DNA from 2 places in the Glutamicibacter sp. GQ173 genome. Region 1 is predicted to be linked to the other one. Evidence: predicted binding sites of a transcription regulator. Region 1 holds the regulator's gene; the other holds the start of a gene.

What was found. The regulator HspR, encoded in region 1, represses chaperone genes until heat shock. The targets are predictions, from matches to a motif close to AAGTTGAGTCNNNNNGACTCAACTT.
Region 2: AC6CHO_RS08555 (ATP-dependent Clp protease ATP-binding subunit) is a predicted target of HspR. The motif match lies at 5,024-5,048, and genes of this name have one in related genera.

What each region holds. Positions count from the first base shown of each region.
Region 1 covers NZ_JCAXDT010000001.1:666,797-681,858, reverse strand. The annotation lists gene pulA (pullulanase-type alpha-1,6-glucosidase) at 1-811, shown strand, start outside; gene AC6CHO_RS03240 (hypothetical protein) at 888-1,205, opposite strand; gene dnaK (molecular chaperone DnaK) at 1,370-3,223, shown strand; gene AC6CHO_RS03230 (nucleotide exchange factor GrpE) at 3,237-3,818, shown strand; gene AC6CHO_RS03225 (DnaJ C-terminal domain-containing protein) at 3,904-4,878, shown strand; gene AC6CHO_RS03220 (heat shock protein transcriptional repressor HspR) at 4,997-5,425, shown strand; gene AC6CHO_RS03215 (AraC family transcriptional regulator) at 5,445-6,263, shown strand; gene AC6CHO_RS03210 (proline dehydrogenase family protein) at 6,290-7,237, shown strand; gene AC6CHO_RS03205 (GNAT family N-acetyltransferase) at 7,276-7,905, opposite strand; gene trmB (tRNA (guanosine(46)-N7)-methyltransferase TrmB) at 7,957-8,814, opposite strand; gene AC6CHO_RS03195 (YccF domain-containing protein) at 8,940-9,350, shown strand; gene AC6CHO_RS03190 (TerC family protein) at 9,425-10,609, opposite strand; gene AC6CHO_RS03185 (GNAT family N-acetyltransferase) at 10,882-11,349, opposite strand; gene AC6CHO_RS03180 (DinB family protein) at 11,376-11,873, opposite strand; gene clpB (ATP-dependent chaperone ClpB) at 12,043-14,631, shown strand; gene AC6CHO_RS03170 (septum formation family protein) at 14,698-15,062, opposite strand, start outside.
Region 2 covers NZ_JCAXDT010000004.1:173,575-188,636, reverse strand. The annotation lists partial or broken gene AC6CHO_RS08575 (NAD(P)/FAD-dependent oxidoreductase) at 1-922, opposite strand, end outside; gene AC6CHO_RS08570 (hypothetical protein) at 1,219-2,424, shown strand; gene AC6CHO_RS08565 (sensor histidine kinase) at 2,750-3,952, opposite strand; gene AC6CHO_RS08560 (response regulator) at 4,265-4,939, shown strand; gene AC6CHO_RS08555 (ATP-dependent Clp protease ATP-binding subunit) at 5,066-7,624, shown strand; gene AC6CHO_RS08550 (hypothetical protein) at 7,745-8,386, opposite strand; gene AC6CHO_RS08545 (GNAT family N-acetyltransferase) at 8,632-9,087, shown strand; gene AC6CHO_RS08540 (hypothetical protein) at 9,152-10,063, shown strand; gene AC6CHO_RS08535 (alpha/beta hydrolase family protein) at 10,125-10,787, shown strand; gene AC6CHO_RS08530 (AAA family ATPase) at 10,822-11,511, opposite strand; gene AC6CHO_RS08525 (helix-turn-helix domain-containing protein) at 11,516-12,937, opposite strand; gene AC6CHO_RS08520 (nucleoside/nucleotide kinase family protein) at 13,223-13,843, shown strand; gene AC6CHO_RS08515 (HutD family protein) at 13,853-14,455, shown strand; gene aceA (isocitrate lyase) at 14,992-15,062, shown strand, end outside.

The sequences.
Region 1 (15,062 bases):
CGGTGATGAACTGGACTACCGCGGAGCGGCAGCCGGCTATGCCTCGCAGCCCGGGGAGGTGATCAACTATGTTGATGCCCATGACAATGAGACGCTCTATGATCTGACCGTGCTCAAGCTGCCTCGTGACACATCCATGGAGGAGCGGGTGCGCATGAATACTTTGTCGCAGGCGGCAGTGATGTACTCGCAAGCAGTTCCGTTCTGGCATGCCGGAACCGAGCTGCTGCGCTCCAAATCACTGGACCGCAATAGCTACAACTCGGGGGACTGGTTCAATCGCATTGACTTCTCCGGGCAGGAGAATACCTACGGTTCGGGTCTGCCGCCGGAGGCTGATAATAAAGAGAAATGGGACCTGATGGCACCATTGCTGGAAGATCCAGAGCTTAAGCCGGATGCGCAAGCGATGTCTCGGGCTGAAGGTGCGGCACTTGATCTGCTGCGCACCCGTCGAGAAGTCGGCTTGCTGCGATTGGGCTCTGCTGAGCTGATCGAGCAGAAGGTGAGTTTCCCGCTCAGTGGTCCGAAAGCGGAACCAGGAATCATCGTGATGCGTATCGATGACACGGCGGGCGAGGACGCCGATAGCGAGCATGACGGAGCCCTGGTGGTCTTCAATGCTTCACCGCAGGATCACACGCAAGTCGTCGGGGAATTGGCCGGACATGAATATGACTTGGCTGAAGCGCTCGAACAGGGAAGCGATGAGCGAGTGAAGTCCACTTCGTTTGACAGCTCGTCGGGCAAGCTGATGATTCCTGCAAGGACCGCTGCGGTGCTGGTGGAAGCTGAAGAGGAAGCCCGGTAGCTCTGGGCACTGCGAAAATCGCGGGCCGGTAAACCTGATCACAGGTTTACCGGCCCGCTGGTTTTAAGCCTTGGGCTCAGCGCTTGTCATGGGTGCGCCCAAAGGTGGAGTAGCTGAGCGGACCGATAAAGCTGATGAAGTTCACCGCGGCCCATACTGGCTTATTCCCGCGGACCTGGGAGCTGTCGCGCCGACTCAGATCGATCTGCGCGGCGATCAGCAACGTGATTTGCGCGGTGGCAGCTGTGATCAGCGAAACTTTGCTGGCAAGGGATAGCTCGGAGAACTTTTTCTTCTTTGCTGCTGCCATGATGTGCTCCTTGATCTGGGGGTTTTCGACAAGTGCCACCGCTGGTGGCGGGGTGCCGAAAATTTTCTGGTTTATGGGAATCATTTTCGCACTTCGTCCGTTGAATAAGACAGAACGCAAAGTTGAGTGAGGTTGGCTCAAGTTGATTTGACAGTCGAAAACGGCTGAGTAAACTTGAGTCCAGAACGCTCAATGAGGGCAAGGGCCCTCGGCGTTAGTACTTTCAACCAAGGCAAAGGAGAGCCATTATGTCGCGTGCCGTAGGTATCGACCTAGGAACCACCAACTCCGTAGTTTCCGTGCTCGAAGGTGGTGAGCCAACCGTTATCGCAAACGCGGAAGGCAACCGTACTACCCCGTCGATCGTTGCTTTCTCGAAGAGCGGCGAAGTTCTGGTTGGCGACATCGCCAAGCGCCAGGCCGTGAACAACATCGACCGCACCATCGCTTCGGTCAAGCGCCACATGGGCACCGACTGGACCATCGACGTTGACGACAAGAAGTACACCGCGCAGGAAATCTCCGCACGTACCTTGATGAAGCTGAAGAACGACGCCGAGGCCTACTTGGGCGAAAAGGTCACCGACGCAGTGATCACCGTTCCTGCCTACTTCAACGACGCTGAGCGCCAGGCCACCAAGGAAGCCGGCGAGATCGCTGGCATGAACGTGCTGCGCATCGTCAACGAGCCAACCGCTGCCGCACTGGCCTACGGCCTGGAAAAGGGCAACGAAGACGAGCTCATCCTGGTCTTCGACCTCGGTGGCGGTACCTTCGATGTCTCCCTGCTCGAAGTTGGCAAGGACGACGACGGCTTCTCAACCATCCAGGTTCGCTCCACCGCTGGCGACAACCGCCTGGGCGGCGACGACTGGGATCAGCGCATCGTGGATTGGCTGCTGGCCCAGGCCAAGGCCAAGGGCGCAGACCTGTCCAAGGACAAGATTGCCCTGCAGCGCCTGAAGGAAGCTGCTGAGCAGGCCAAGAAGGAACTGTCTTCGGCTACCAGCACCAACATCTCCCTGCAGTACCTGTCGGTCACCCCAGAAGGCCCAGTGCACCTGGACGAGCACCTCTCGCGTGCCAAGTTCCAGGACCTGACCAAGGACCTGCTGGAGCGCACCCGCAAGCCATTCAACGACGTTATCGCAGAAGCAGGCGTCAAGGTTTCGGACATCGCCCACGTGATCCTCGTTGGCGGTTCCACCCGCATGCCAGCCGTTGCTGAACTGGTCAAGGACCTGGCCGGCAAGGAAGCGAACAAGGGCGTGAACCCTGATGAGGTTGTTGCCGTTGGCGCAGCCCTGCAGGCAGGCGTGCTGAAGGGCGAGCGCAAGGACGTTCTGCTCATCGACGTCACCCCGCTGTCCCTGGGCATCGAGACCAAGGGTGGTGTGATGACCAAGCTGATCGAGCGCAACACCGCGATCCCGACCAAGCGTTCGGAAACCTTCACCACCGCCGAGGACAACCAGCCTTCGGTTTCCATCCAGGTCTTCCAGGGCGAGCGCGAGTTCACCCGCGACAACAAGGCGCTGGGCACCTTCGAGCTGACCGGTATTGCACCGGCTCCTCGCGGCATCCCGCAGGTTGAGGTCACCTTCGACATCGACGCCAACGGCATCGTGCACGTATCCGCCAAGGACAAGGGCACCGGCACCGAGCAGTCGATGACCATCACCGGTGGTTCCTCGCTGTCCAAGGAAGACATCGAGCGCATGGTCCAGGAAGCTGAAGCACACGCCGAAGAGGACAAGGCACGCCGCGAAGCTGCTGAGACCCGCAACGCCGCTGAGCAGGCCGCCTACTCGGTGGACAAGCTGATCAAGGACAACGAAGACAAGCTGCCAGAAGAGGTCAAGACCGAGGTCCAGGCCGACGTCGACGCCCTGAAGGCTGCCCTTGAGAAGCAGGACAACGACGACGAGGTCAAGGCCGCGTTCGAGAAGCTGCAGGCATCGCAGACCAAGCTGGGCGAGGCAATCTACGCCAACGCACAGGCCGAAGGTGCTGCCGCTCCTGAGGGCGAGCAGGCTCCAAACGCTGATGAAGACATCGTCGACGCCGAGGTCATCGACGAAGACGAAGCCGACAAGAAGTAGGGAGCCAGGGAACATGTCCGAGGCAAAAGACCAGAACGAAAACTTCGACGCCGAGTCGGAGAACCAGCCAGAGGCTGCCAGCGAGCAGCCAACCGCTGACGCCCTGGGCCAGGCCGAGGCGATCCTGAACGAAGCTGCCGCTGGTGTCGACGAGTCCTCCGAACAGCAGGAAGAAGCTGGCGCCGGCGAAGCCGAGCTGCGCAACGACCTGCTGCGTCTGCAGGCCGAATACGTCAACTACCGCAAGCGCGTTGAGCGTGACCGGGCTGTTGCGCGGGAAAACGCCGTCCAGTCGGTTCTGACCACCTTGCTCCCAGTGCTCGATGATATCGATGCAGCTCGGGCGCACGGGGATCTGACCGACGGGCCGTTCGCTTCGATCGCCAACAAGCTGGATACCATTCTGGTCCAGCATGGCCTGGAGCGAATCAACGAGGCCGGCGTGGAATTCGATCCGAACATCCACGAAGCACTGCTTCGCCAGGCTGTTCCGGAAGTTCCTGCCGACCACGTGGGGCGGGTGCTGCGCAGCGGCTACCGCAAGGGAGCCACCATCCTGCGCGCAGCCCAGGTGCTGGTAGCTACCGGCGAATAGCCACGAATAACACATTTGAAACTGCCCACTGCCGAGAAATCGTCAGTGGGCAGTTTCGAATTGGCATTGAAAGGACGGTGCCCTGATGGCAAGTCAGGACTGGATCGAAAAAGACTTCTACGCCATTTTGGGCGTCGCCAAGGACGCCAGCGAGGCGGACATCAAAAAGGCATACCGCAAGCTTGCACGCAAGTACCACCCAGATACCAACCAGGGCGATGCAGCAGCGGAACAAAAATTCAAAGACATTTCCGAAGCCCACTCGGTGCTCGCGGATAAGGAACAGCGCGAGCAATACGACGCGATCCGGGCCATGGGCGGGGGAGCGCGCTTCTCGGCCGGAGGACCTGGCGGGGCTCCGGGAGGCCAAGCGGGCTTCGAGGACATCTTCTCCAATCTCTTTGGCGGTGGCGGCTCGTCGCGAAGCCGCGGCGGACAGCCGGACTTCTCCGACCTGTTCGGCGGTGGCGGAGGATTTGGCGGCGGTGGCGGTTTCGGCCAGAGCGCGCCGCCACGCAAGGGAGCGGACCGCACCGCGAATACCACGATCTCCTTCTCCGGATCCATCAAGGGAACCACTATCGGGCTGCGGGAGCAGAATGGCGAAGTTATCGATGTGCGCATCCCTGCGGGCATCAAGGACGGCCAGTCCGTGCGCGTGCGCGGCAAGGGCCAGCCAGGGGCGGCCGGCAACGGCGACCTGCTGGTCAAGGTCAAGGTCACCGAGCATCCCTTCTTCAAGCGCGAAGAGAACAACATCCGCATCCATGTGCCGGTCACCTTTGACGAAGCAGTGCTGGGCGCCAAGATCCACGTTCCGACATTGGATGGCGAAACGGTCGCGATGAAGGTCCCGGCCGGCTCGAATTCCGGTCGCACCTTGCGCCTGAAAGGCCGTGGCGTGAAGACCTCGAAGGCCACCGGAGATCTGTTGATCATCCTGGATGTGGTGATTCCGCAGAATCTGTCGGATGCCGCGAAAAAGGCGGTAGAGGACTTCGCCGCTGCCACCGAAGGCGAAGATCCACGTGCCGACTTGGCTGCCAAGGCCAAGCTCTAGGAGAGACTGCGTCTTGCCTTCCCGGTCGTGCCCTCGAAGTGGCCCGGCCGGGGAAGCTAGACTCTATAACCAGAGGCTGAAGAGCCATTTAGCCAAGTAGAAAGGTGGTCGAAGCAACGTGAACGGGGAGTACCTGCGACCTGTCTTCGTCATTTCCGTCGCCGCTCAACTGGCAGATATGCACCCGCAGACGCTACGCCAATATGACCGGATCGGCTTGGTGTCGCCGAGCCGCCAGTCGGGCAAGCAACGCCGCTATTCGCAGCGCGATGTTTCACTGCTCCGCCAAGTCCAGGCGTTGAGCAAGGACGGCGTATCCCTTGAAGGCATCAAGCGAATCCTTGACCTGCAAGATCAAGTCGCGTACCTGCAAACAGAAGTGAACGACCTGCGCAATGAACTCAGCGCGGTACGCCAAGGCCGAACCCGCATCTTTGCTGCAGGAACCTCCGGGGGTGACGTGGTGTCCTTGGCTCGCGGCATGCGTCCGGAACGCCGTGAACCGACCGTCACGCTGTTTACCGCCCGCCGGGCCATTGGCCGCTAGATTGGCAGTAAATCTGCCAATGCCGGACGACTCCGAATTTTGGCATGACCCTCAGTTCCCGGAACTTGAGTCGAGGCGTTCGTGCCAAGAAATCTCCTGCTACCGGCCACATGCCCATCAACGTTTTTCGATGGGGATCATTGACGAAGGCGAAACTGAATTCACTGGGCATGACGGGCAGCAGGCAACGCTGGTCCCCGGCGATGTAATCGTCATTCCGCGCGATCACCTCCATGCCTGCAATCCGAAGAATGGCTACTGGCGATACCAGATGATTCATGCAGACCAATCGTGGATGTCCCAGCTTGTACCAAACACAGCGCAGGATCTGTTCTGGGGCATACGGATATTCAGGGCGCCGGAGCTCTACGAATTGATGAACACCTTCAACCAGCAGTTATTTGCCGGGATGGGAAAACGATCCGTTGAGCAGTCGCTGGGGTCCATTCTTTCTGCCATGCAGGGTCTGGCTCCAGTCTTCGAGGCGCTCCCGCCGGGGATAGGGCCCCGCGATGCGCGATTGCTTCCGGTCCTGCACCGATTGGGCAACGATGCTGTCGCCCCGCAGCTGGGCGAGCTGGCACTGCTCGCCGGCTTGAGCAAGTATCAGCTGATTCGGCTCATGCAAAGCAGTACCGGCTTCACCCCGATCGCGTGGAGGCATAACCAGCTGGTGAACCGCTCACGTGAACTCTTGCGCTCGGGAGCCTCGATAGCGCAGACCGCGGCAGAGCTGGGCTTCTCAGACCAGAGCCACTTCCACCGGGTCTTTCGCTCGCACGTTGCAGCGGCCCCCGGAAAGTACCGAGCGCCGCTGCAATATCGTTCAAGACCTTAGCATTAGGCGTGCGAAATGATCATCCCATGCTCATTTCACCTGAAGAATTTGAATTGGCCGCAGATAATCTGCGTGCATTGGCGTTGGACGAAGGGCTCAAGGCGCAAGTCATGGCCACGCCGGCTTTGGCCCGTATTGCGCAACGGATCTCGCAACGATACCTGGCCGGGGACTCCATCGACTCTGCCTTCGCCCAGGTCGCCCAGATCACGGCGCGAGGGCATCGCAGCAGCATTGAATGCGTGGGCGAATCGATTCGGGATCGCCACGTCGCTGAGGCGGAAACCGGAATATTCCTGAGCATCGCCGAACGCTTGAAGCGCTCGAAAACCAATACGACCTTGAGCTTCGATCTCTCGCATCTCGGTTCCGCCATTGATCCCGAGCTGGGATTGCGCAATGCGTTGCGCGTCGCCCGAGCCGCGCGCGAAGCGGGAACCTACCTGATGATTTCGGCCGAAGGATCGGATCGCACCGACCTGGTGCTTGAGCTCTGGGAGAGGCTGATCTGCGATTTTCCGGAAACGGGCATCACCTTGCAGGCTCGCCTATCGCGAACACCGCAGGATCTCGTGCGCGTCCTGGAGCTTCGGGCAGGCCCTGTCCGGCTGGTCAAGGGGGCCTTCCAAGAGCCGCTGGAAACGGCCATGGCGCGCAACGATCCAGACCTGGCCGACAGGTACGCGCAGTTGGCCGGAGCGCTGATCTCCTCAGGCAGGCGGACAAATATTGCCACCCACGACGCGCGGCTGATCCGCAGGCTTAAAGAGGAACACGGAGCGGCGTTGCTATCACCGCAGGTGGAATTCGAGATGCTCCAGGGCCTCGGGACGCAGCAGCTGGACGCGTTGCGAGAGGAGGGTTTCACTACCCGGGAATACGCGGTTTTCGGAGGAGAATACTGGCTGTACGTGCTGAACCGGCTGGCTGAGGATCCACTGCGAATTATGCTGGCAGTGGCAGATCTCCAGTGATCGCACAAGGCCGCCCAGGGATCTGGGATGAGCGCGAACTAGCAGCGGCCATGGCGTGCGAGCCGCGCCAGCAAGTTGGTGCGCACGGCCGGCCACTCGTGCGGAAGAATCGAGAAAATCACAGTGTCGCGCAGCGTGCCGGTTGCCGGATCATACTTGTGATTGCGCAGCACGCCATCCTGCTTGGCGCCTAGGCGGGCAATGGCTGCCCGAGAAGCGGCATTGTGCCAGTGCGTGCAGAACGCCACCGAATAGCAATCCAGCTCATCAAAAGCCCGCTGCAGCAGCATGAACTTTGCTACAGGGTTTATTCCTGTGCCGTGTACCGATGGTGACAGGTAGGTTGAGCCGATTTCAACGCGTTTGTTCGGTTCATCAATGTTCAAATACGTTGTGGCGCCCACAGCCTTGCCCGTGGACAAATCGATGATCGCAAAGGGCGCCATCGCTCCAGCTTCCTGCAGGGCCAAGCGCTTGTTGATATCGCCGGCCATTTCCTGCGCCGATGGAATAGACGTGTACCAGATTCCATCCAGCTGGCCGGCGGTGACCACCTCGGACAAGTCTTCGGCATGGGCAAGGGAGAGCTGTTCTAAACGCACCCCGGCATAGTCCATCGTGGGCGCCTGCGTGTAGCTATTGATCTCGGATGAAGTAATAAGGGCCATGGAATCCATCCTATGGATTCCATGGCCCTTCTGTGGCTTTCGTCGCCGACATTAACCGACGCGGGTGTAAGCCAAATCAAACACCAGGCGTCCGGCTTTTAGCGCCTTGCCTTCGAAGCTGGTGAGAATGCGACGCTCAAAGCGTGGCGCCCAGCCACCTTGCTCATCGGTGAATTCAGGCTCCGGATCAAAACCTTCCATGCCGCCACGGCGTACCTTGGTCAGGTTGCTGTCTTCACCAGCCAGGTTGCCCGGGTGCTGGTTCTCAAAATCCGCATGTGCTTCAAGAACTTCACGCATCTGTTCGGCGTAGTTGGACCAGTCGGTCGCCAAGCGCAGGGTTCCACCTGGCTTGAGCACGCGTGAGGCCTTGTCGAGGAACGACTTCTTGATCAGGCGGCGCTTGTGGTGGCGAGGCTTGTGCCACGGATCGGAGAAGAAGATCCAGATTTCGTCCGCGCTGTTCTCATCGAGCATCACGTCCAGGACTTCTGGCGCATTGGCCTGGATGGCGCGGACGTTGCTGATGCCGAAGGACTCGACCTTCAGCATCAGCTGTGCCAGCCCTGGGCGGTAAACCTCGACGGCCAGGTAATTGCGCTCGGGATCATCCTTGGCTGCGTTGGCGATGCACTCGCCCAGACCCGTGCCGATCTCGACCACCAATGGGGCGGTGCGGCCGAAAGCTTCGGCAGGATCTAGCTGGAAGTCGTCGGCCACCGAAGTGTCGGCAATTTTGCGCGGTGGCTCGATGACGTACTGCTCGGCATTGCGTTCCCACGCGCTGGCGCGTCGGCCCTGCAGGCGGTTGCCGCGGCGTACGAACGACACTGGCTCTGCGCGGAAAAGATTCGGGTCTCTGGGGGCAGTGCCGTGGGCTGGGCGCTGCTGATCGCTCGATTCGCTCATGATGATTAATCCTAGCTGAGCCAAGGGCTCCACTGCTCGCCAGGGACTAGGGGATTGGACACCCTAGGGGATGATCCGGGGGATCACCTATGGCGTGAAGCCGGGCGGGGCTGAAGAATGAAATCATGACTGATTTAGTGCGAGGTATTCTCAACGTTATCTGGTTGGTGTTCGGCGGGCTCTGGCTGGCCTTGGGGTATGTTTTGGCCGGCATCATCTGTTGTTTGCTGATCGTGACCATTCCCTTTGGCATCGCTTCCTTCCGCATTGCCGGATATGCGCTGTGGCCGTTCGGCCGCACCGTAGTTGACCGGGGGCCAGTCGGGGCATTCTCCACTTTGGGCAATGTCATCTGGGTGGTCTTCGCAGGCATCTGGATTGCCATTGGACACGTGGTGACCGCTATTCCGATGTTCGTATCGATCATCGGCATCCCGCTGGGCATCGCGAACTTGAAGATGATCCCGATTTCCCTGATGCCGCTGGGCAAAGTTATCGTCCCTTCGGACTACTACATTGCTGGCATGAAGCGCTAGCTGCCACAATGCGGCAACGGCCGCCGTCCCTGGATCGGGATGGCGGCCGTTGTCAGTTAATGCCGAGCAGCAGGCTAGCTCTTGAGGTACTCATCGTGCTGTCGATGGGCTTCTTTGACCTCTTCGCGGATCTTATCCACGTCCTTGGCCTTGTCGCGGTATTTCTTTTCCATGGTCTTCAAGTAGGCTTCTTCTTCCACTAGCGCACGATAGATGCGTTCGCGCTCGTTTGCATCGGCGGTGTAGGTCAAATCCGTGTAGCTGTTTGCGTGGCGCCGCAGGTTGCCAATGGCAGTTTGGGCTTTGCCAGCCTTGCTGAACAGGGAAGCCAAGACTGTCACCACCAGCACACCGATGATTACGGTCAGGGACAGGCCCGTGCTGATTTCGATCACGTGGACTGGCTTTCCGCCGTTGACAAATGGCAGATTGTTTTCGTGCAGCGCATGCAGGATCAGCTTGACGCCGATGAACGCGAGGATGGCTGCCAATCCGTAGGAAAGGTAGATCAAGCGGTCAAGCAGCCCATCAAGCAGGAAGTACAGCTGGCGCAGGCCCATCAGGGAGAAGGCGGTTGCCGTGAAGACGATGTACACGTTCTGGGTCAGCCCGAAGATGGCGGGAATCGAATCCAGTGCAAAGAGGATATCTGTTCCGCCGATGGCCACCATGACCAGCAGCATTGGGGTCAGGACCTTCTTGCCATCAATCTTGGTGAACAGCTTGTCGCCGTCGTAGCTATCGGTGGTGTGGAAGAGCTTCTTGGCGATGCGGATGATGAAGTTGTTCGCTTCGTCCGATTCGTCGTCCTTCTTCAGCAGGTTGCCTGCGGTGAGCAGCAGGATCAGACCAAAGAGGTAGAACACCCAGGCAAACTGGTTGATCAACGCGGCACCAACAAAGATGAAGGCCGTTCGGGCGATGAGGGAGAAGACGATGCCGAAGAGGAGGACCTTCTGCTGGTCTTCGCGCGGGACCCGGAAACTTGCGATGATGATCAGGAAGACAAAGAGGTTGTCAACGGACAACGCTTTCTCCGTGATGTACCCCGCGAAGTACTCGGCGCCCATATCGATGCCGCCGAAAACCAGCACGACCACACCAAAAATCAAGGCGAGGCCGACATAAATGCTCGACCAGATTGCAGCTTCCCGAAGGCTGGGCACGTGCGCCTTGCGAATATGGAAAAAGTAGTCGAAGGCGAGAAGCGCCAGGATGACGGCCACTGTAATGGCCCAGATTAAAGGAGAAACTTCCATAGGGTTTCCTACTTTCGTAAGGCGCGCAAACACGCTGTCGAGTAAGTCTCTTCGCCTGCCCGGAGGCTGGCCGCAAAACCCGGTGGATCCACGAAGATCTACGTATTGACGGGTCAAGCGCTTAGGAATACTCCCTTACGTGCTTCCAGCCTAACCTGATCTGGTGTTCTGAGGAAAGTTCTTGTCTTCTAAATGTCGTTGTGAACTGTAATGTACTTCGTTGCCTTGCGCTTGGAAAGGTGCTGTGGGCAATTCGAAGATTCGGATGCGCACTAAAGCGTTTTTCGCATTTTGATGCTCGTGGTCTCGTAGCCCAATGATTCATAGAGACCGCGGGCGGCAGTGTTGAACCCGAACACATTCAGCCCTAGGGTTTCTGCGCCTTGGGAGCGGGCATATCCTTCAGCCAGGATCATGGCCTGGCGGCCAAAGCCGTTGCGGCGGTGCTCCGCATCGACGACGATGTCCCATACCCACCACGAGGCAGGATCCCCTGAGGAGTCGCATCCGATCCATATGTATCCAACATTGCCAAGTGCGGAGCTCTCCAGGGTGAATACCTCATTTGTTGCACCGGGCAGTCCATCTGGGAAGGCGCGCGCCATGGTGCCGTACGCGTCTGCCTGCGCTTTGCTTTCCGTGACCCCGGTGGCAAGAAGGTCTGCGATGTATTCGGCAATGCTCCTCTTCATCCACGACGAAAATTGTTCTGCAGGAAGTGGAAGAAGTGTAAGCGGCATATTCGGAGTCTAGCTGGCTGTCCGGGTTACTGCTTTCGCGAAGCCAGGATTTGTTCTCGCAGAATGTCTGCGTGGCCGCAGTGTTGTGCCAATTCGCGCAGCATATGCAGCAGCACCCATCGCACGGGTAGTGGTCCGCGGCGGTTGCCGGGGAAAATGTCGTCACCCGATTTGCCGCTGAGCGCCTGGCGGGATTCTTCCAGGGCCTGGGTGTAGTCGCGCTGCACCGTTTCGATGGTGTCTGAGGTTTTCAGCGCGAATGACTCGTCCGGTGTGGCGGCGATTCCCAGTTCTGACCGGCTCTTACCGGTGGCGGCCTCGCCGAACCACACGCGTTCGACAAAGGTTGCGTGCTTGACCAGCCCGAGCAATGTGGTTTTGGACTTTACCAAGCTGGCCCGGGCTTCGCCTTCGGTGAGTCCGTCGAGGCACGTCATGAGCATGAGGCGGTGTTGATCAATGAATACCTGCACCATGTCGTTGTAGTCGAGCTGGTAGATGTCATGCGAATCCGGGTTTGGCATGCCTCATCCTAACCGGAGGCGTTGCCCGTGGCGCGGATTTTCGAGTTGCAGGCAAAGCGATAAAAATTTTTCGAGAAAACTAGTGCTAGGCGGAATAAGAAGGCAGGGAGTAGAGTTGAGTTAAGTACACTCAAGTTTATGGGTTCACCCAACAAGGGAAAGGATGCGCGTGGACACCAAACTCACCACCAAGAGCCAAGAGGCTCTCTCAGCTTCCGGCATGAACGCTTCAACGGCAGGAAATCCGCAGATTGAACCTGCGCACCTGCTCAAGGCGTTGCTGGACCAGCGCGACTCGGTCGCCGTTGCCTTGCTGAAAACGGCCGGGCTTGATGTCGACGCGCTCTCCGTTAAGGCCAGCGCCACAATCAGCGCCTTGCCTTCCAGCTCAGGAAGTTCTGTGGCCCAGGCCCAGTTCTCCCGCCAACTACTGCAGGTAGTCGGCAACGCCCAGGAAACCGCCACCGAAATGGGCGATACCTATGTTTCCACCGAACACCTGCTGATTGCCCTCTCAGCCGACCAGTCGAAGGCCGGCGAAGCCATGCGGGAGTTCGGCGCAACGCGCGAGCTGCTGGTTGGAACCTTGCCGACCATTCGCGGTGACCGCAAGGTTGATAATCCCAATCCCGAGGCCACCTTCCAGTCCCTGGAAAAGTTTGGCACCGACATGACAGCGCTGGCGCGCTCGGGCAAGCTGGATCCGGTCATTGGAAGGGACCGCGAAATCCGGCGCCTGGTGCAGGTATTGTCGCGCCGCACCAAGAACAATCCGGTGCTCATAGGTGAGCCTGGCGTGGGCAAGACAGCTGTAGTTGAAGGGCTGGCCCAGCGGATGATCGCTGGGGATGTGCCAGAGTCCTTGCGCGGCAAGACACTGATCTCCTTGGATCTGGGCGCGATGGTCGCGGGTGCAAAATACCGTGGCGAATTCGAAGAACGCCTGAAGTCAGTGCTGGAAGAGATCAAATCCTCCGATGGCCAGATCGTGACCTTCATCGACGAGATCCACACAGTGGTTGGTGCTGGGGCCTCGGAAGGCGCCATGGATGCAGGCAACATGCTCAAGCCGATGCTGGCCCGCGGCGAGCTGCGCTTGATCGGTGCAACCACCTTGGACGAGTACCGGGAGAACATCGAGAAGGATCCGGCTCTGGAACGCCGCTTTGCCCAGGTGTACGTCGGGGAGCCAAGCGTGGATGACACTATCGCTATTCTCCGAGGCCTCAAGGAACGCTACGAAGCCCATCACAAGGTGTCCATCGCCGACTCTGCGCTGGTCGCTGCGGCATCGCTGTCCAACCGCTACATCTCGGGACGGCAGCTACCGGATAAGGCCATCGACCTTGTTGATGAAGCCGCCAGCCGGTTGCGCATGGAGATTGACTCCGCTCCGGAGGAAATCGACGAGCTGCGCCGCGAGGTTGACCGGTTGACCATGGAAGAGCTCGCTTTGTCGGATGAGACAGATCCAGCTTCGGTGGAGCGCCTCGAATCCCTGCGCAAGGACATGGCAGACAAGAAGGAAAAGCTCGATGCTATGAACTCGCAATGGGAATCCGAGAAAGCCGGCCTGAACCGCGTCGGTGATCTCAAGGTCAAGCTGGATGAACTGCGCGGGCAGGCGGACAAGGCGCAGCGCGAAGGTGATTTGGAAAAGGCGTCCCGCCTGCTTTACGGGGAGATCCCTGCGCTGCAAAAGGAACTCGACGCAGCAGCCCTGGCTGAAGCGGACCGCTCTGTGCAGCCGAGCATGGTCGCCGAGGAAGTCACCGCGGATGACATCGCCGAGGTGATTTCGGCCTGGACCGGCATCCCTGCCGGGCGCATGCTGCAGGGCGAGAGCCAAAAGCTGTTGGACATGGAAGAGATCATCGGCCAGCGCCTGATGGGGCAGAAGCAGGCAGTGTCTGCCGTATCGGATGCGGTCCGCCGCACCAGGGCCGGCATTGCCGACCCGAACCGGCCTACCGGATCCTTCCTGTTCCTTGGCCCAACCGGCGTGGGCAAGACCGAGCTGGCCAAGTCCCTGGCGGACTTCCTGTTTGATGACCCGCGTGCCATGGTGCGCATCGACATGTCGGAATACTCCGAGAAGCACGCTGTTTCCCGGCTGGTCGGTGCCCCTCCGGGATATGTCGGCTACGAGGAAGGCGGACAGCTCACCGAGGCGGTGCGCCGTCGCCCATACTCGGTGATCTTGCTCGACGAGGTCGAAAAGGCCCATCCAGAAGTCTTCGACATCCTGTTGCAGGTGCTCGATGACGGCCGGTTGACCGACGGCCAGGGGCGCACGGTGGACTTCAGGAATACCATCTTGATCCTCACCTCCAACTTGGGTTCGCAGTTCCTGGTGGATCCTGCATTGGAGGACGAAGCCAAGAAGGGCGCCGTGATGAACGTCGTCAACGCGTCATTCAAGCCGGAATTCCTGAACCGACTGGATGAGGTGATCCTCTTTGATCCGCTGAGCATTGAGGAACTGGGCAATATCGTCAAGCTTCAGATCGATTTGCTCTCGGAGCGCCTGGCCGAACGCCGTTTGACCTTGGAGGTAGACCAGGGGGCGAGCGAATGGCTGGCCCTGACAGGCTACGATCCCGCCTATGGAGCTCGTCCGCTGCGTCGACTTGTCCAGCGCGAGATCGGGGACCGGCTGGCCAAGGAGATCCTTGCCGGCACAGTGCAAGACGGGGACACCGTTCAGGTGTCGCTGGATGAGCCCGGTGACCAGCTGAAGGTGCAGAAAAAGAGCTAGCTCAATACGGCCGAGGGCGTGAACAGCATCCTGTTCACGCCCTCGGCTTGCACTGCTTGAATTCAGCTAGCTCTCGGTGGTCTCTTCAGCCTTTTGGCTCTCATCGTCGGAGTTCCCATTGTCGGGTTCCGAAGAATCTTCATCGGTCGCGTTGTCCGTTGCTTCTGGTGGCAACAGCGAGGTGCGCACGTTCCCTTCAGCCAAGCTCAAGAAGCAGGACACCGCGCGGTCGCCCTGTTCCCAGGTGCTCTGGGAGGGACGAGAGAAGTGATAGGTCCAAGTGGAGTCGAGGCCAGCGCTTGGATCCAGCGAGACCGACTTGCACAGGTCCTCTGACTGGGTGAGCAATTCGCTGGCGCCAGGATAATCGGTGCCGGAGACCTCAAAAGAACCGATCATCTGGGCATTATGCGTTGAATCGCAGGTGACCA
Region 2 (15,062 bases), on a different contig from region 1:
GGTGCGTCGGCATATGCTCAGGCTCAACGGTGAATGAATAGCCGCGACCGGCCTGAACCACTACGTCGACTCCGAACTTCTTGGCCATATCGGTCATCCAGGCACCGGTTGCCAGCACCACGTGGTCCGCGGTGATTGCCCGCCCCTCGGAACCGATCACGGTCACCGAGCTCTTGTTGTCGCGAATGTCGGTGACATTAAAGGATCCAATAATATCGCCGCCGCGCTCAACGACTGATTCAGCGAACGAAGCCATGAACTTTGGCGGGTTGATATAGCGCTGGTTCTTGATGGCAACGCCAGCCGCAACATTATCCGAAAGTGTTGGCTCTATTCCGCGCAGCTGGTCGCCGGTCAGCAATTCATAGTCGACACTGCCGCCGGTTTTCTCGATCATCTCAAACTCATGCAGGAAGGCATCGCGGTCTTTGAACGAGGTGAATCCGGTGAGGAAGGGGGTTGCCGGTTTGGTCAGTTCGAGCACGCCAGGACCAGTTGCCGTGGCCCGAGCAATCTCATCGAAGGCACCAAGGCCGCTAACTCCGATTTCCGAGAAGATGCGCATGGCCGCTTCCCACCGCTTGGGCATCGAGTGCCACGCGAAGCCGAGCAAGAAGCGCAGCAACTTTGCATCGGCCTTCAACGGAATGTAGAGCGGCGAGGTCGGGTCAAGCATCATTTTCAGCCCGTTGGCAAAAACCGCCGGCTCTGCAATGGGAAGGGTCAAAGCCGGAGTCAGCCACCCGGCGTTGCCCCACGACGAGCCTGAGGCTACGCCGCCTCGATCAACAACCGTGACTTTCACGCCCGCTTCTTGCAGGTACCAAGCGGTGGACAAGCCTACGAACCCCGCACCGACAACGACAACATGATCTGGCGCAGTTACCCCTGCCATGACCCACTCTCCTTGCAATCTTTTGGCCTCTTTACACGAGGTCGCATGGGTTCACTGTCGCGCGATCCGCAGTGAAATTCAACGCGTTCTGAGGATTTAACGGTGAGCGCCACCACATCATGGTGTGACGTGTGTTTTCTGCGGAAATCTTTAACATTTCCCGTATTTCTAGCAATTCTCTGACGGGAGGTGAAAACTTTAACCGCATGGCATGCAATGAAGAACATCCGGGAATTACGCCTGAACCGTGCCCTGCGTACACTGAAAGGAAGCAAAAATTGCCCTTTCTCGATCAGCCATCTCAAAGGAACACCACCACACACATGGCCTCACGCAAACCAGCCAAGAAGAAACCAGCTCAGGGACATCCAGCTCGCCGAGCAGGCGCCAGCTCCGTACCTTTTGAAGCAGAGGTGCGACAGGCTCTACAGCCGTTCAAATCCCAGCTCTTCCGCCACTTCCAAGAAGAAGGCCAGCCTGCCAGCGAAACCCGCGCAGCGCTCGAAGGGCTGACCACCTTGCTGACCGTCCATGCCCAGCTGCGCAAGAGCGTTGACGTACAGTCGCTCGATCCATCAATCCTTGGTGAGCAGCTCGGCCATCTGTCCTCGTTGGGGAAAGAAGTAGCTGCTACTAGTGCAGCAATCCTCAAGCACTACCTGACGTTCTTGGGCACCTCCGCCAATTTTGGCGGCAGCGTGGAGGACTTCAAGCAGACTTTCGAGTTCCTCTCCCGCATGGCTGGTGATTCACCGATCGTCGCGCCTTACCTCGAAGACGAGGAAGCAAATGGCGCTTTTGAGTCCATGCCATTCGTCTTTGCAGCGCGCGAGCTGATCCAGTGGGTTGGCGAAGGCAAGCCCACTACACCGGCCGGAATATTGGCGGCGGAAACCCTGCAGGACGCAGCCCAGGCACTGGGCCTATTCATCAAGGTCGACGAGAATGCTCCAATCCCGGAAAATGCCATCTGGGAACCAGAAGACGGGACTGCCGTTCCTTCGTTGGCAGACATCCCACGGCTCTCCGCCTACTGGGATGCACTGATCGGCACTGCAATGCTGACCTACCAAGCACCAAACGCCAAGCCAACTGGGTCGCTCAGCGAAGCCCTGTTGGCTTCCAGCGGTGCCGGCGCACGTGTAGTCAAGGAACTGATCGCGGAAGTGCTGTACTCGCACATTCTGATCAACACTTTGGAGAAGCCAGGCCAGGCGCAGATCGCGGAAATGGTGGCCGGGGTCTTGAGCAACGCCGCTTCATCCACGCCTCCACGCGCCGAGTTTGCATTGCAGATCCCCACCACGGATGATCTGCCCGAAGAACAGCACCATCTGATCCCAAGCCTCGAAGAGGTTGTGCCACAGGTTGAATCCCTGCTGCGCATCTTCGAGCGCGAAGGCCTGGTAGAAATCGACGAGCACATTACCGTTCCCATTGTGCTTCGTTCTTCATTGGAGCGCGCATTGGGCAAGGTCTCGGATCATGTGCTGAACCAGGACACGGATTCGAGCGCCCCAGAAGCGTAAGACCCGCACTTGCCCAAATGCGATGGACCCGGAGGATCTCCGGGTCCATCGCATTTTTATTTGATTCTCGGATATCGGCTCAGACCGCTTCGGCCTCGACTCAAATTATAAAAGGTACGCTGCATTGTAGACAGACAACGACGGGCGATGGGGGCGCAGCCGCCGATGAAAGATCAGTCCGTTTATCCAATGCAACGTACCTTTTAATCACCCTCAGGTCCTCCATGATGCCACTCGCAAAACACCACCAAGTACCTTTTTGGTGATCGGTCTTCACCGATACATGTCTAACTTATCGCGTTCACAAGAATTTCGAAATCATACTTTAGTAGGAGGGTAGGGCCTTGAACGGGATGCTGGCACGAAGTGTCCACAGTCCCTTTTCGGAGCTGGTCGAGAACTTTCCGCCAAAGGTGCGCATACGGTCGGACATTCCAATCAGCCCACTGCCACCCTCTGGCAGACCCTTTGATTTCCTGCCTGAAATATCTATCTGATTAGTAATTTCCAGTACAGCTTCAGTCCCATTAGATACCAACTCGAGGGTGCAGACGCTGTCTGGAACACCATGCTTTATGACATTCGTTGTAGCTTCTTGCATTACGCGATAGATCGCTGTCTGCGCCGAACGAGGAAGATCGGAGATCCTCTCGTCCGTGGTTGAGTTCACTTTAAAGTTCGCGTCTTTGAGACGTTGCGTGAAAAGTTCTGCTCCTTGAAGCGCGTAAACGGTCGTTGCAGCCGGCTTGTCGACATCCAACGCCGCTTCGTCCGACATCGTTCCATCAGCCCGCAAGACATTGAGCATCAGACGCAAGTCGTGCAGGGTTTCGGAACTCAGCTTGGCAATGACATCCAAGGCGTCGAGAGCCATCTGACCGTCGTTGGCAAATTTCGCGGCCTTCGACTGCATGGCCACGATGGTGATGTCATGCGCAACAATGTCATGAAGGTCCCGAGCGATGTTTTTACGTTCTGTCTCGATTGCAGAACGCGTTTGCTCTTGGGCCTTGAGCATCTGCTGCACGACATCTGCGTTCTTCTCCCTCAGCAGAAAAATGCTGCGGGTCAGGAAGTAGGCCAAGGCCGTCAACGGGATCAGAGCCACCAGCAATATGGCATCTTGTTCTGCCTGAAGACCGAATTGCACCATCCAGGCCGCCGACAAAGTCAGGAATAGGGCACGAACACTTCGCGCTTTGACCGTAGCCGCAAGCGCGGCGAAAATCATGAACGATACTATCGTCCATACGAACAGGAATCCTTCGTTAAGCAAGAAATAGGCTATGGCGACAAAGATCCCCAGTGACACCGCAACCCAGCGCAACCCCAACGCGAGGGTCAGGCACAGCACAACGCCTACCAGTGCACCTCGCACAGAAACAGCAGAGGACCCGTTGAACCCATCTTCCAATATCGTTACGAACTCACTGCTTGACATCAATATGAGGATCGCGATGCCAACCCAAATAATGACACCCCGACCAGCCAGTAGCTTGGTCAGGGTGCCTTTCAATCGCTCACTCATACGCCGAATAATTCACGGCAAAGCCAATCAAGTCAAATAATCTCGCTCATGGACAACCTACCCCGTAACGTTCGCAAACCCATTTAGAGAAATCAGAACTCCAGCCAGCCGGAGTAGCAACAGGACCGCCACTAACCTGCTGGTCCGACGCCGCGGATGCGGGTGCAGCCACAACAATCAGCGGTCCAAATGCCAATGCGGCAACGGCCAACATTTTCAAACCCTTCATAACAAACCCCACATCTCGTCAACTTATATACTTGCAAGTAGGCAGCCCGTCAGGTGGTGCGCAACATCGACCCAAAGGAAAAAATGGAACAAATTAAGGTCCTAATCGTCGATGATGAGCCCCTTATTCGACATGCGTTGGGCACAATCCTAGCAACGGATCACGGAATTGTAACCGTATTTTCTGCAGAAAATGGCAAGCAGGCAGTTGAGTATTGTTCAGACAATGCCGTCGACGTTGTTCTAATGGATTTGCAGATGCCTATAATGGATGGGGTTAGCGCCACACGCGCCATTAAATCGGTCAAAGACAGTCCGGCAGTGCTTGCAATAACAGCATTCTCTTCGGATGAGTATCTCGTGCCTGTTCTTACGGCAGGTGCCAGCGGCTACCTCGTCAAGGATTCTGAACCGGGCGAGATTATCAATGCAGTTCACGCAGTTCATCAGGGCACGGCAGCCATTTCCCCGTCAGTTTCTTCAGACCTCATTTCGGCGGTGCGCGAAGCTTATACCGACAATTCCCAAGCTGTCGAAGACCTCATTTATGATCTCGGGATTACTAATAGAGAAATCCAGATTCTAAAACTCCTTGCGCAGGGATTAAATAACACTGAAATATCTAAAACTCTGGGGATCACAGAAACCACGGTGAAGACCCACATGGCGAAGATCTTCGTCAAGCTTAATGTTCGCGACCGCGTACAAGCACTCGTGGCAGCCGCTCGCATGGGAATTGTTGAAATCCCGAAGCACTGAATTTCACGTCGTCTCGAGTGTGACCTCGAGCGCCCGGGAAGAAATTTTGAGTGCCACGGGAATATCTTGAAGCCTCATGCGTTGAACATGAGCATAGACCGCTCAAGTTTCTACTAGGAGGCTCACTTGCCAGCATTTTTTGGTGCACCATCAGACGGCTCGTTTGAGGAATTCCTCTCTCGGTTCCTTTCTTCGCGAGCTCAGGCAGCACGTCCAATCGACATCACCCGCCTGCTTTCCACGCGTACCCATGAGGCAGTAGCAACGGCCGCAGCGATCTCGCATGAGCACGGACACGACGAGATCGACTCCTTGCACCTGCTCGCAGCGCTGATACGCACTGAACCCATCGGTGAACACCTCGCCGCCATGGGCATCGACATTGAGGCGTTGAGTCAAGATGCCATTGCCCACATGCCAAAGAGCCAAGAAAAGGGCGAAAAGCCAACGCGGCTATCCTCTGCTGCCCAGCGCAGCCTCTTTGATGCCTACCAGGTGGCACGCAACTACGGTTCGACCTACATCGACCCTGACCATCTATTCCTCGCCTTTGTTTTCAATCCGGAATCCCCGGTCAGCCACTTGCTGGCCCAGCACGGAATCACCGGCCAGTCCCTGCAGCAGGCAGCCATGGAACAGGCCCAGCGCGCCCAAAACGGCGGACAGGACCAGGGCCAGGACGAGTCCGACGCCTCCATGCTCGAACGGTACGGAACCGATCTGACGGCGCTGGCCGCCGACGGCCAGATCGATCCGGTCATCGGTCGTGACGACGAGCTGGACCAGGTCGTGGAGATCCTGGCTCGCCGCACCAAGAACAACCCTGTACTCATCGGCGAGGCCGGCGTGGGTAAAACCGCCATCGCCGAAGGGCTGGCACGGGCCATCGTTGATGACCAGGTTCCAGAGCAGATCCGCGGTTCCCGGCTGATCTCCATCGACCTGCCCGGCATGCTGGCCGGCACCCGCTACCGCGGCGACTTCGAACAGCGCCTCACCGGCCTCCTCGAAGAAATCGCCGACGCCGAGGGACAGGTGTTGGTGTTCATTGACGAAATGCACCTGCTGGTTGGCGCCGGTTCCGGCGAATCCGGAAATATGGATGCCGCCAACATCCTCAAACCGCGCTTGGCTCGTGGCGAACTGCACCTGATCGGTGCCACGACGCTGGATGAGTTCCGCAAGGTGGAGAAGGACAGCGCTTTGGCCCGCCGCTTCGGCAAGGTCATGGTTGACGAGCCATCGCAGGAAGTCACCCTCGCCATCCTGGAAGGCCTGCGCGATTCCTACGAGGATCACCACCAGGTGCAGTACACCCCGGCTGCGCTCAAGGCTGCCGTAGCGCTTTCGGCACGGTACCTCACCGACCGCCAGTTGCCAGACAAGGCCATTGACCTGATCGATATCGCTGGCGCCCGGCGTTCCATTGCCGCCGGCGATACCGAGGATGTGCAATCCCTGCGCTCCGACCTGATGGAAGCCGAACGCGAGAAGTCCCGCGCCATTGGCGAGGAACGCTTCGAGGATGCCAGTGCCTGGCGCGACCACATCGCCGAGCTGACCGCCCGGATCAACGCCGCCGAGGAAGCCGGCGACGCCGGAATCACCCGGGTCGTGGATGAGGTCCAGATTTCCGAGGTCATCTCCCGCTCCACCGGCATCCCGACCTCGCGGATCACCGGCGATGACAAGTCGCGGCTGGCTTCGCTGGAACAGTCGCTGCATGCCTCGGTTATCGGCCAGAAGGATGCCGTGTCCGCCGTGGCCCGCGCGGTGCGGCGCAATCGTACCGGCATGTCCCCTGCGGGACGTCCTATCGGCTCGTTCCTCTTCTTGGGCCCCACCGGTGTCGGCAAAACCGAGCTGGCCAAGGCCTTGGCCACCAACCTGTTCGGGTCGGCTGACTCGCTGGTGCGCGTGGATATGAGCGAATACGGCGAGAAGCACACCGTTGCCCGCCTGATCGGCGCCCCTCCGGGATATGTCGGCCACGACGAGCCCGGCCAGCTGACCGAGAAGGTTCGCCGCAACCCGTACTCGGTGATCCTGCTTGATGAGATCGAGAAAGCCCACCCGGACGTGTTCAACGTGCTCTTGCAGGTGCTCGATGACGGGCGCTTGACCGACTCGGCCGGACGCACCGTGGACTTCTCGAACACGCTGATCCTGATGACCAGCAACCTTGGTGGCGAATACTTGGCCAACAAGGCCGGAAACTTCGGTTTCACCTCGGCCAAGGCCACCAGCGAGGCCGGAGAGATCCGCGCCAAGGTGATGAGCAAGGTGCGCGAGTTCATGCGCCCCGAGTTCCTGAACCGGCTGGATGAGGTTCTGCTCTTCTCGAAGCTTTCGCAGTCGGAGATCGGCCAGATCGTCAAGCTGGTCATCGCCGATACGCGCAAGCACCTGGCAGACCAGGAGTTGGCTCTGGAAGTCAGCGAGCCCGCCGTGAACTGGCTGGCCTCCGAGGGCTACGACCCGGAGTTCGGTGCCCGCCCGCTGCGCCGATTAGTTCAGCGCAAGGTGCAGGATGCCATCGCCGATCTGCTGATCGACGATTCGCTGGCTGCCGGCGACACTGTCTTGGTGGATTTCGCTGACAACAAGCTGGTGGTGCGCAAAAAGGTTGATGCGCCGACCCCGCCAGCACAGAACGAGCAGGTGCCCAGCTTCTTCGATAGCTAGGTCGAATTAGCCTCAAAGGGGCTTGATGCGCCGAAGCTTTTGCTTCGGCGCATCAAGCCCCTTTTTGCCTGCCCTGAAGACGTGCTTCCATAGCTGAGTCATGGCGATGCCAGCCGATAGTCAATTGGACGGATTCGGGAACTTCGTCACGTCAATGCCACAGGTAAGAATCAAGTCAGTGTCCTGCTTCTGAAGAATGCAATGATCCGCGACAAAATGCCCGGACTGCGCCATGCCGCTGATCCCGTCGATCCTTTCGTAGACAAAGGCGGACGCTGGAGCATAAATGGCAAAGCTCGCCGGGTCGAAACCCGGTTTATAAACGACAATGCTCTCCCCGGTCTCCGCAATCACCTTGTGGTAGGTGCCCACGATTGAATTTACCCCCGAGAGCAGCCAAAAATAGAGCCAAACTAACGATGCCGCGGTGATGAACAGGTGCGCGAGAATTCGGACAAATACTCGAATGCCCTTTCGCTCGATCCCGAGGATCATCTTGGGAGCAAGGCAAAGCAACCCTGCGACTGCTGAAAGGCCGCTAACCAGCAATCCGCAAAACACCAGCGACCTGCCAGGCAAGATGAAATAGACGACCTGTCCGGAGGACCATAGCTGCTCAGAGCGTGCCCATAGCAAGCTAGCGCCCAGCCCAAAAATCACTGCGGCAGCAAGAAGAAAGATGCCCCAAGCCAGTTGCTTTCCATTCAGCCCATTGCCTTGCGGCTCAACGATTTCGCCGCTTTCAACAGCCATCTTTTCCATCTCAAGACATTCCTTCGAGAAGATATGGTGTTGTTCGAGACGTTGCCTTTGGGAGGAATTTCATCCGTTCATTCTTTCAGGCCGAATAGAACAATGCGTCCTCCCTAGGTATGAATAAATCCAAGTAAGTTATGGTCAAAAATTGCAACGGTTGAAAAGCCGCTCGCAAACGATGCGCGGCGCCCGAGTCCCGCATCCTAGAAGTTGTTGCGCTTCAGGCTGAAGAACAGCCGCACGGTGTTAGCATGAACCAAAATCTTGGACACTTTGGGAGCATCTTGGCAATGGAAATATCTATGACAAAAGTTCCTTCTCGTGAACAGGTCATCGCACTTTACGATTCCGTCGGCTGGAGTGCTTATACAGACCAACCTGACGTGCTTGCCAAGGCGCACGCCAACTCGGACTTTCTTGTCTACGCCTACGACAAGGATCACCAGCTCATCGGCTTGGCCCGCGCAATATCTGATGACGCGACCATTTGCTTTCTCCAAGACATCTTGGTTCACCCGAAGGCCCAGCGCACCGGAGCAGGAAGAGAACTGTTCTCGGCCGTCCGAAAAAGATTCGAGCACCTGCGCCAATTTGTGCTCATTACCGATGATGAACCGGGGCAACGTGCGTTTTACGAATCCATGGGTCTGACCGAAGGTTCAGATTTCGAGCACGGTCCTGTCAGAATTTTCGCCCAGTTTCTCTAATAGATGGCTTTTAGCGCATTCGCCCTAATAGACTGGGAATTCACGACTCTGCTAGGAGCAACTCTTGCGCATCCGAAGTTTCATGGTCCTGTCCATGGTGGCTCTTTTGATGAGCGGCTGCAGCACATTCCAAAGTCCGGCACCTGCTGCTGAACCGGAAGAATCGGCAACCGCTCCAGGCGACTCCACCGTCGAAGCCAAAATTCCTGGAACTGGACTTGCTGAAAATTCAATCGCTCCGGCTCCTGCTGAATCCACCGTAACGGCCTTGACTGGTCAGGCTTGGGCGGACTCCAAAATTCAAATGTGGAAAGACAACTCCGGCATCAAATCCACTCAAGGATTCTTGTATCCCAATAATTTGATGACCTCATGGGAGTCTCCCGAAGAAGGCGTCTTGAATATCTATTTGGACAACAGCATGATCTTCAACCGGGACGGGATGCAGGAAAGCTACCAAACGCGCGAGGACGAGCTTCGAATCATGGGGCGAGTAATGTTCGAGAGCATCGGCGAGAAGTCGCCAGAGCTGGAAAGCGTCACTTTCGCCACCGAGGACGGCAAGAATTCAGGAACCTACTCCCGAGCACGAACCGGAGCAGACCCCAACGATCGCAAAGCCTGGGCCAAGGAAAAATACGTGCAGTGGCTTGCGGGCATGAATGATGTATATGCATCAATGTGCCACGCAGAAATTGCGACCTTGGAGGTGTACCGCAATTGCCTTCCTGCTGACCCACACGCCTACGTCGACAAGGTGACATCGCCTGCGTTTGGCGAACTTGTCGTCACGATCAACGATGGTTCGTGGATGGACGGCATCTACGACACGCCTGCGTCCAGCTTCGTCTCCTCAAATATGATCATCAAGATCAACGACAAGGCTGCCGTGGGAGAACAAGTTGAAAAGCTGACTGTTATCGCCAGGGATGGCGAAGATACTAGCACCGCCTTGCGCGAAGAGTGGCTGCAATAGGCAGGTGCCGCCGCCACGACCGATTCTTTCACCATGAACGGCACGCTCTAGGCTGGAATCCATGACGCAAGAACTGTCGATTCCGTTCAATGATTCTGAGCTCAGTGCCCTGTGGTCACCTGCTGGGAGCGCCAGCGCGGTCATGATTTTGGCCCACGGCTCGGGGGCGGGCAAGGACCATGAGTTCATGACCGGCTACGCTCAGGCTGTCGCGGATCTCGGGATCAGCGTCTTGAGCTTCAATTTTCCCTATATGGACGTTGGCAAGAAGTTCCCGGACAAGGCGCCCACGGCTATCGCCGTCTGGCAGCAGGTGCGTTCATGGGTTCAGGAGCATGTAGCCGAGGGGCTCCCAGTGGTTGTTGCTGGCAAATCCTTTGGCGGGCGCATGGCTTCGCTGGCCGTTGCCGAAGGCATGCCGGCGAACGCACTGATCTTTTTGGGTTACCCCTTGCACGCACCGAAAAAGGAAGACAAGCTTCGCGATGAGCACCTCTACCCGTTGACGGTTCCCATGTTGTTTTTGGAAGGCACCAAGGATCCTTTCGCCAATCCAGAAAAGATGGAAGCCGTCGCTGCGAAGCTCAATAAGTCGACGGAACTGGTCTGGTTTGAAGGCGGCAATCATTCCTTCAAGGTAGCCCGTTCTCAAAGAACGGTGGCGCAGGATGGTGCATGGCTGGCCGAAGCAACCGCCAACTTCATTTCGAAGCACACCTCTTAGATACTGTCGCGGCGCCAATAGCTGTGCGGGTCATTCAGGAAGTCGTGCCATCCACGGACCAGCTCCAGCTGTTCAAAATCATTTTCGCGAAGTCCCCACGATCCTGCCTCCAGGATCCGAGCGTCCGGGAACGCAGCCAGAAAATGGGCGCATGGGTGGAAATGAGCAGCTGCGATCCCCCGTCAACGATGGTTTGAAGCAGTTTCATCAGCTTCACGCAGCCCGCCAACGACAAGGCAGATTCGGGCTCATCCAAGATCCATAGGCCCTGGATAAAGGGAATTCGCTCCTCAACGAGGTCCAGGTAAGACTCGCCATGGCTCCGCTCATGCAACTTGGTCTCGAATTTGGATTCTTCGAGATAGGTATAGAAGTTGTGCATGGTTTCTGCGCGCATGAAGAATCCCTTGCGCGAAGCCGCAGCGCCACGCTGGAGCTTGAGCTGCCGCCACAGCTCGGATTCGCTCGTCCGCGTCGTATTCATCGCGCCCGTCGAACCACCCTCAGCGTTCATGCCATAAGCCATCGCCAGCGCTTCAACGAGAGTCGACTTTCCAGTGCCGTTTTCACCGACAATGACGGTGACTTGTCCCAGGTCCAGTCCTTCATGAAGCAGCTGGCGCACCGGCGGCAGGACAAAAGGCCACCGTTGATTTCCAAGCAACGCCTCAGCGCCAATAGCCTCGACTCGTCTCACCGGCATGAACATCTGTGAAAATTCCACAGGCTCAGTCCTCTTGGCGCTGTAAGAAACTATAAACCTCGGTCTCATCCACACCAGGGAAAGCGCCGGTGGGCATCGCCGCGAGCAGGTGCGTATTAGCACGCGTGGCCGGCCAGGCATTGCCGAACCACTGATCAGACAAGTTCGCAGGCGGGCGGCGGCAACAGTTTTCATCCGGGCACGTGGACTGGCAGCGCTCCTTGGTATCGCGGCCACGGAACCATTTCACGTGCTCAAACGGGACCCCGATGGACAGCGAATACAGTCCCGATGAGTGTCGCTCGGTGCGAGCCGTGCACCAATAGGTCCCGTTGACTGTATCGGTGTACTGCTCAAAGGAGCGGAACTTGTCCATCTGCTCAAAGACGACGCGGCTGGTCCAATATCGGCAAATGCTCTGCCCTTCGATGGCGCCAGTATGATCCGCCGGGAAATTCACGCGGTCGTTTTCATAGGCCTTGTGCAAGATGCCGGACTCGTGCACCTTCTGGAAGTGGCAGGTCATGCCCAAGTGCTCGGTGGCCAAATTAGTGAATCGGTGTGCCGCCGATTCATAGGACACGGCAAACGCGTCGCGCAGGTCCTCAATGGCCAGTTCGCGATTGTTCTTGGCACGGCGCAGATACTCGACTGTTGATTTCTCCGGCATCATCAGCGCGGCGGCAAAGTAATTTGTGGCTACGCGCTGGGAGAGGAAATCGGAGTAATCCGTCGGCGTCCTATGGCCCAGCACGTGATGCCCCAAAGCCTGCAACAGTACCGACCGCGGATCGTGCTCGGTCCGGTTAGCCTGGGTCAGGTAGATCCGCATATTTTTCAGATCGGTCACCGAACGCGTGGAATGGGGCAAGTTCCCCACGAAGCGCAGGCTGAAGCCTAGATGCTCAGCAATATCCGCTGCTCGGTGGTGAGACAGCGGACCAGAATCATGACCGACTGCCGAAAGAACCTTGGAAGCTTCCTGCTCGATTTCCTTGTAATAGTTATTGCGGCGCCTCATCTCGTGGCGCAAAGCGGTATTGGCCCGGCGAGCCTCTTCAGGGGTCGCTGCCTGTTCGTTCAAACGGCGTTCGAGTTCATGTTGCAGTCCTACCAATGACTCGAGCACGTCCATCGGAAGGCGGGTGCCCACTCGTACAGTCGGCAGTCCCAAAGACTCGTAGAGCGGGCCGCGCTGGGCACGTTCCAGCTCGATTTCCAAGGCGGCCCGGCGTGAGGGAGGTTCGGTGCCCAGCAGGTCGTCAACGCCGACGTCGAAGGCGCCGGCCAGCGCTTTGAGCAGTGAAAGCTTGGGTTCGCGCTTGCCATTTTCAATCAGGGAAAGTTGGCTCGGCGCTGTATCGACCACGGCCGAGATATCGTCCAAGGTCATTTGCTTGCTTTTGCGAAGGAACCGAATCCTTCGCCCCAGGGCAATGGCATCCATCTCCGGAGTCTCTCCGGAGCCATTGCCATTTTCCGGCGTCTTCGTGCGGTTCCATGTGGTTGCAGTCACATGCCCAGAGTATGTGAAGAATGGGCAACTTTTCCAGAACCTGGGGATAAAAGAAGGTTTTATGCGTCCATGGAGCCCTCGCGCGCAGAAATATCTACAGTTCTTCCGACTGCAGCAGCCCTTTCGCCATTCATACCAAATGCACAGCGCACCAGCGGAATCATGCAGACCTGCCATTCGTTGAAGTAGTCAATCAACCAAGAACGAGGAGCACGCATGACAGCCATCGCAGAAAAAGTCCTCCTCGCGAAAAATTCTGCCCACGATCCGCCACAGACTTTTGTCGTAATGGGCATCGATGGAGCAGGCAAGAGCACCGCTATCAACACCCTGGTGCAAGAATTGAATAACGAGCGGATTCCCGCACGGAGACTGGCCAATGCCGCTGGCCGACGTTGGCTCAACAACTTCTCGCACAACTCCGGCATTCAGGTTCCACCTCTCATCCAGTCACTGATCGAGACGACCTTCCGGCTCGTCAACGTTGTCCGCAACTCGTTCACTGCTGGGCAGGCCCCGGGACTAACGGTGATGGACCGCCATCTGTATTGCCAGCTGGTTCTCCGCCGAGTCCGAGGCCAGAAGCCAGGCGTGCTCCTGCCGTGGCTGGCACGAAAGAGCACCGAACACGCAACCGTCATTCTTCTGGATCTTGATCCCCACCTTGCTTTCCAACGCATCGAAGCGCGAGCCGAAGACAAGGAACCCCTGGAATTCCTGCAGGCAGCACGCACCGAATACCTCCGCCTGGCCACGCTGCATGGTTGGCTGGTGCTTGACGCATCCGTGCCCACGACACAACTGGTGGAGCGATTGCGCATGATCGCAGGCAAGTAGACTCGACTCATGAGCGAAGCACAGGCTACTTTTGCACCGGAATCCATTCTTGAGCTGGCCAAGAGCACCAAGAAGCAATGGGAACTAGGGCAGGTGAGGCTCATCGCCGCCGGCACTTTGGCCGATAACGGAACGTTGCTGCGCAGCTCCGAAGCCGAGGCAACCTGGCAGGTATCCATTCGCTCGATTGAGAAGGAAGCTTCTTTCTCCTCTGCGCTCACAGCCCAGGTCATCACGCTGGTTGCTGGTGATTTTGTTGAGCTCACCGTCGAGGGCGAACAGCACGGCCTAGAGCCATTGCGCCCGTTGAAGTTCACCACCAGCGACCCAGTTGAGGCCAGCCAGCCCGCCGAAGAGCTGCTCACCGTTTATGTTGCCGCGGATCCGCAAAAGGTTCGCCCCACGGTGCGAATCGTTGAGTTGTCGAAGAAGCGCGAACAGCACCTCTTCGACGGCCAGCTCGGCATCCTGCTTCAAGGTTCAGCCACCTTGCTGCTTGGCGATGAGCAGCAGCCAGTGAACCTTCGCGATACCGTCGCCGGATCGGATGCCCAGGAACCACGCATCTTAGGCCACGGCGTCATGGCAGTCGTTTCTTTCGACCTCGCCTAGCCAGCAGACGGTGTCGGCGCTCTTCTGAGCCCCCACGGCAAAAAAGGCGAATCTTCGCGCCACTTCCCTGCTTCTGCGCGCCGCCCCAGAAGTTGAGTCGCCTTCTTTCTGCGTACTCATCACTCCCCCTAGTTCAAATTCGCCCTTGCCGGGACTTCACGTTTTCACCACCTGCCGCACCATCAAATCCTGGCTCAAATCCTTTGGCCATCGGCTAGTTCCCATATCAGACGGGGTCGTTGCGCTGCCCATCCGTAGGCTTCTAGCGCGTGCACTTCCCCGAAAACACGCGAGACATTCTAAAATTTCACACTTTTTCTCATCCATTTCTCTCGATTTGCTCAATTTTTAGCGTCCAGCTCCGCTCTTGCCCCAAGAAGTGCAAATCTTTCATTTTTGAGAAGAAGTAAAGATCTTAATATTGAAAACCCCTATTTCAGCCCTTGCGCCTGAGGAAAAGTAGTTCCCACGAAGAAGTTCACAAGATCACCTAGCGATCAACATGAACCCGGAACTTGCGCGAAGGAGCCAAGTCAATGACTACCGAGAACACCAACGAAACCTCGATCGACAACCGCATCGCAGCCATCGAGACCGATTGGGCAAA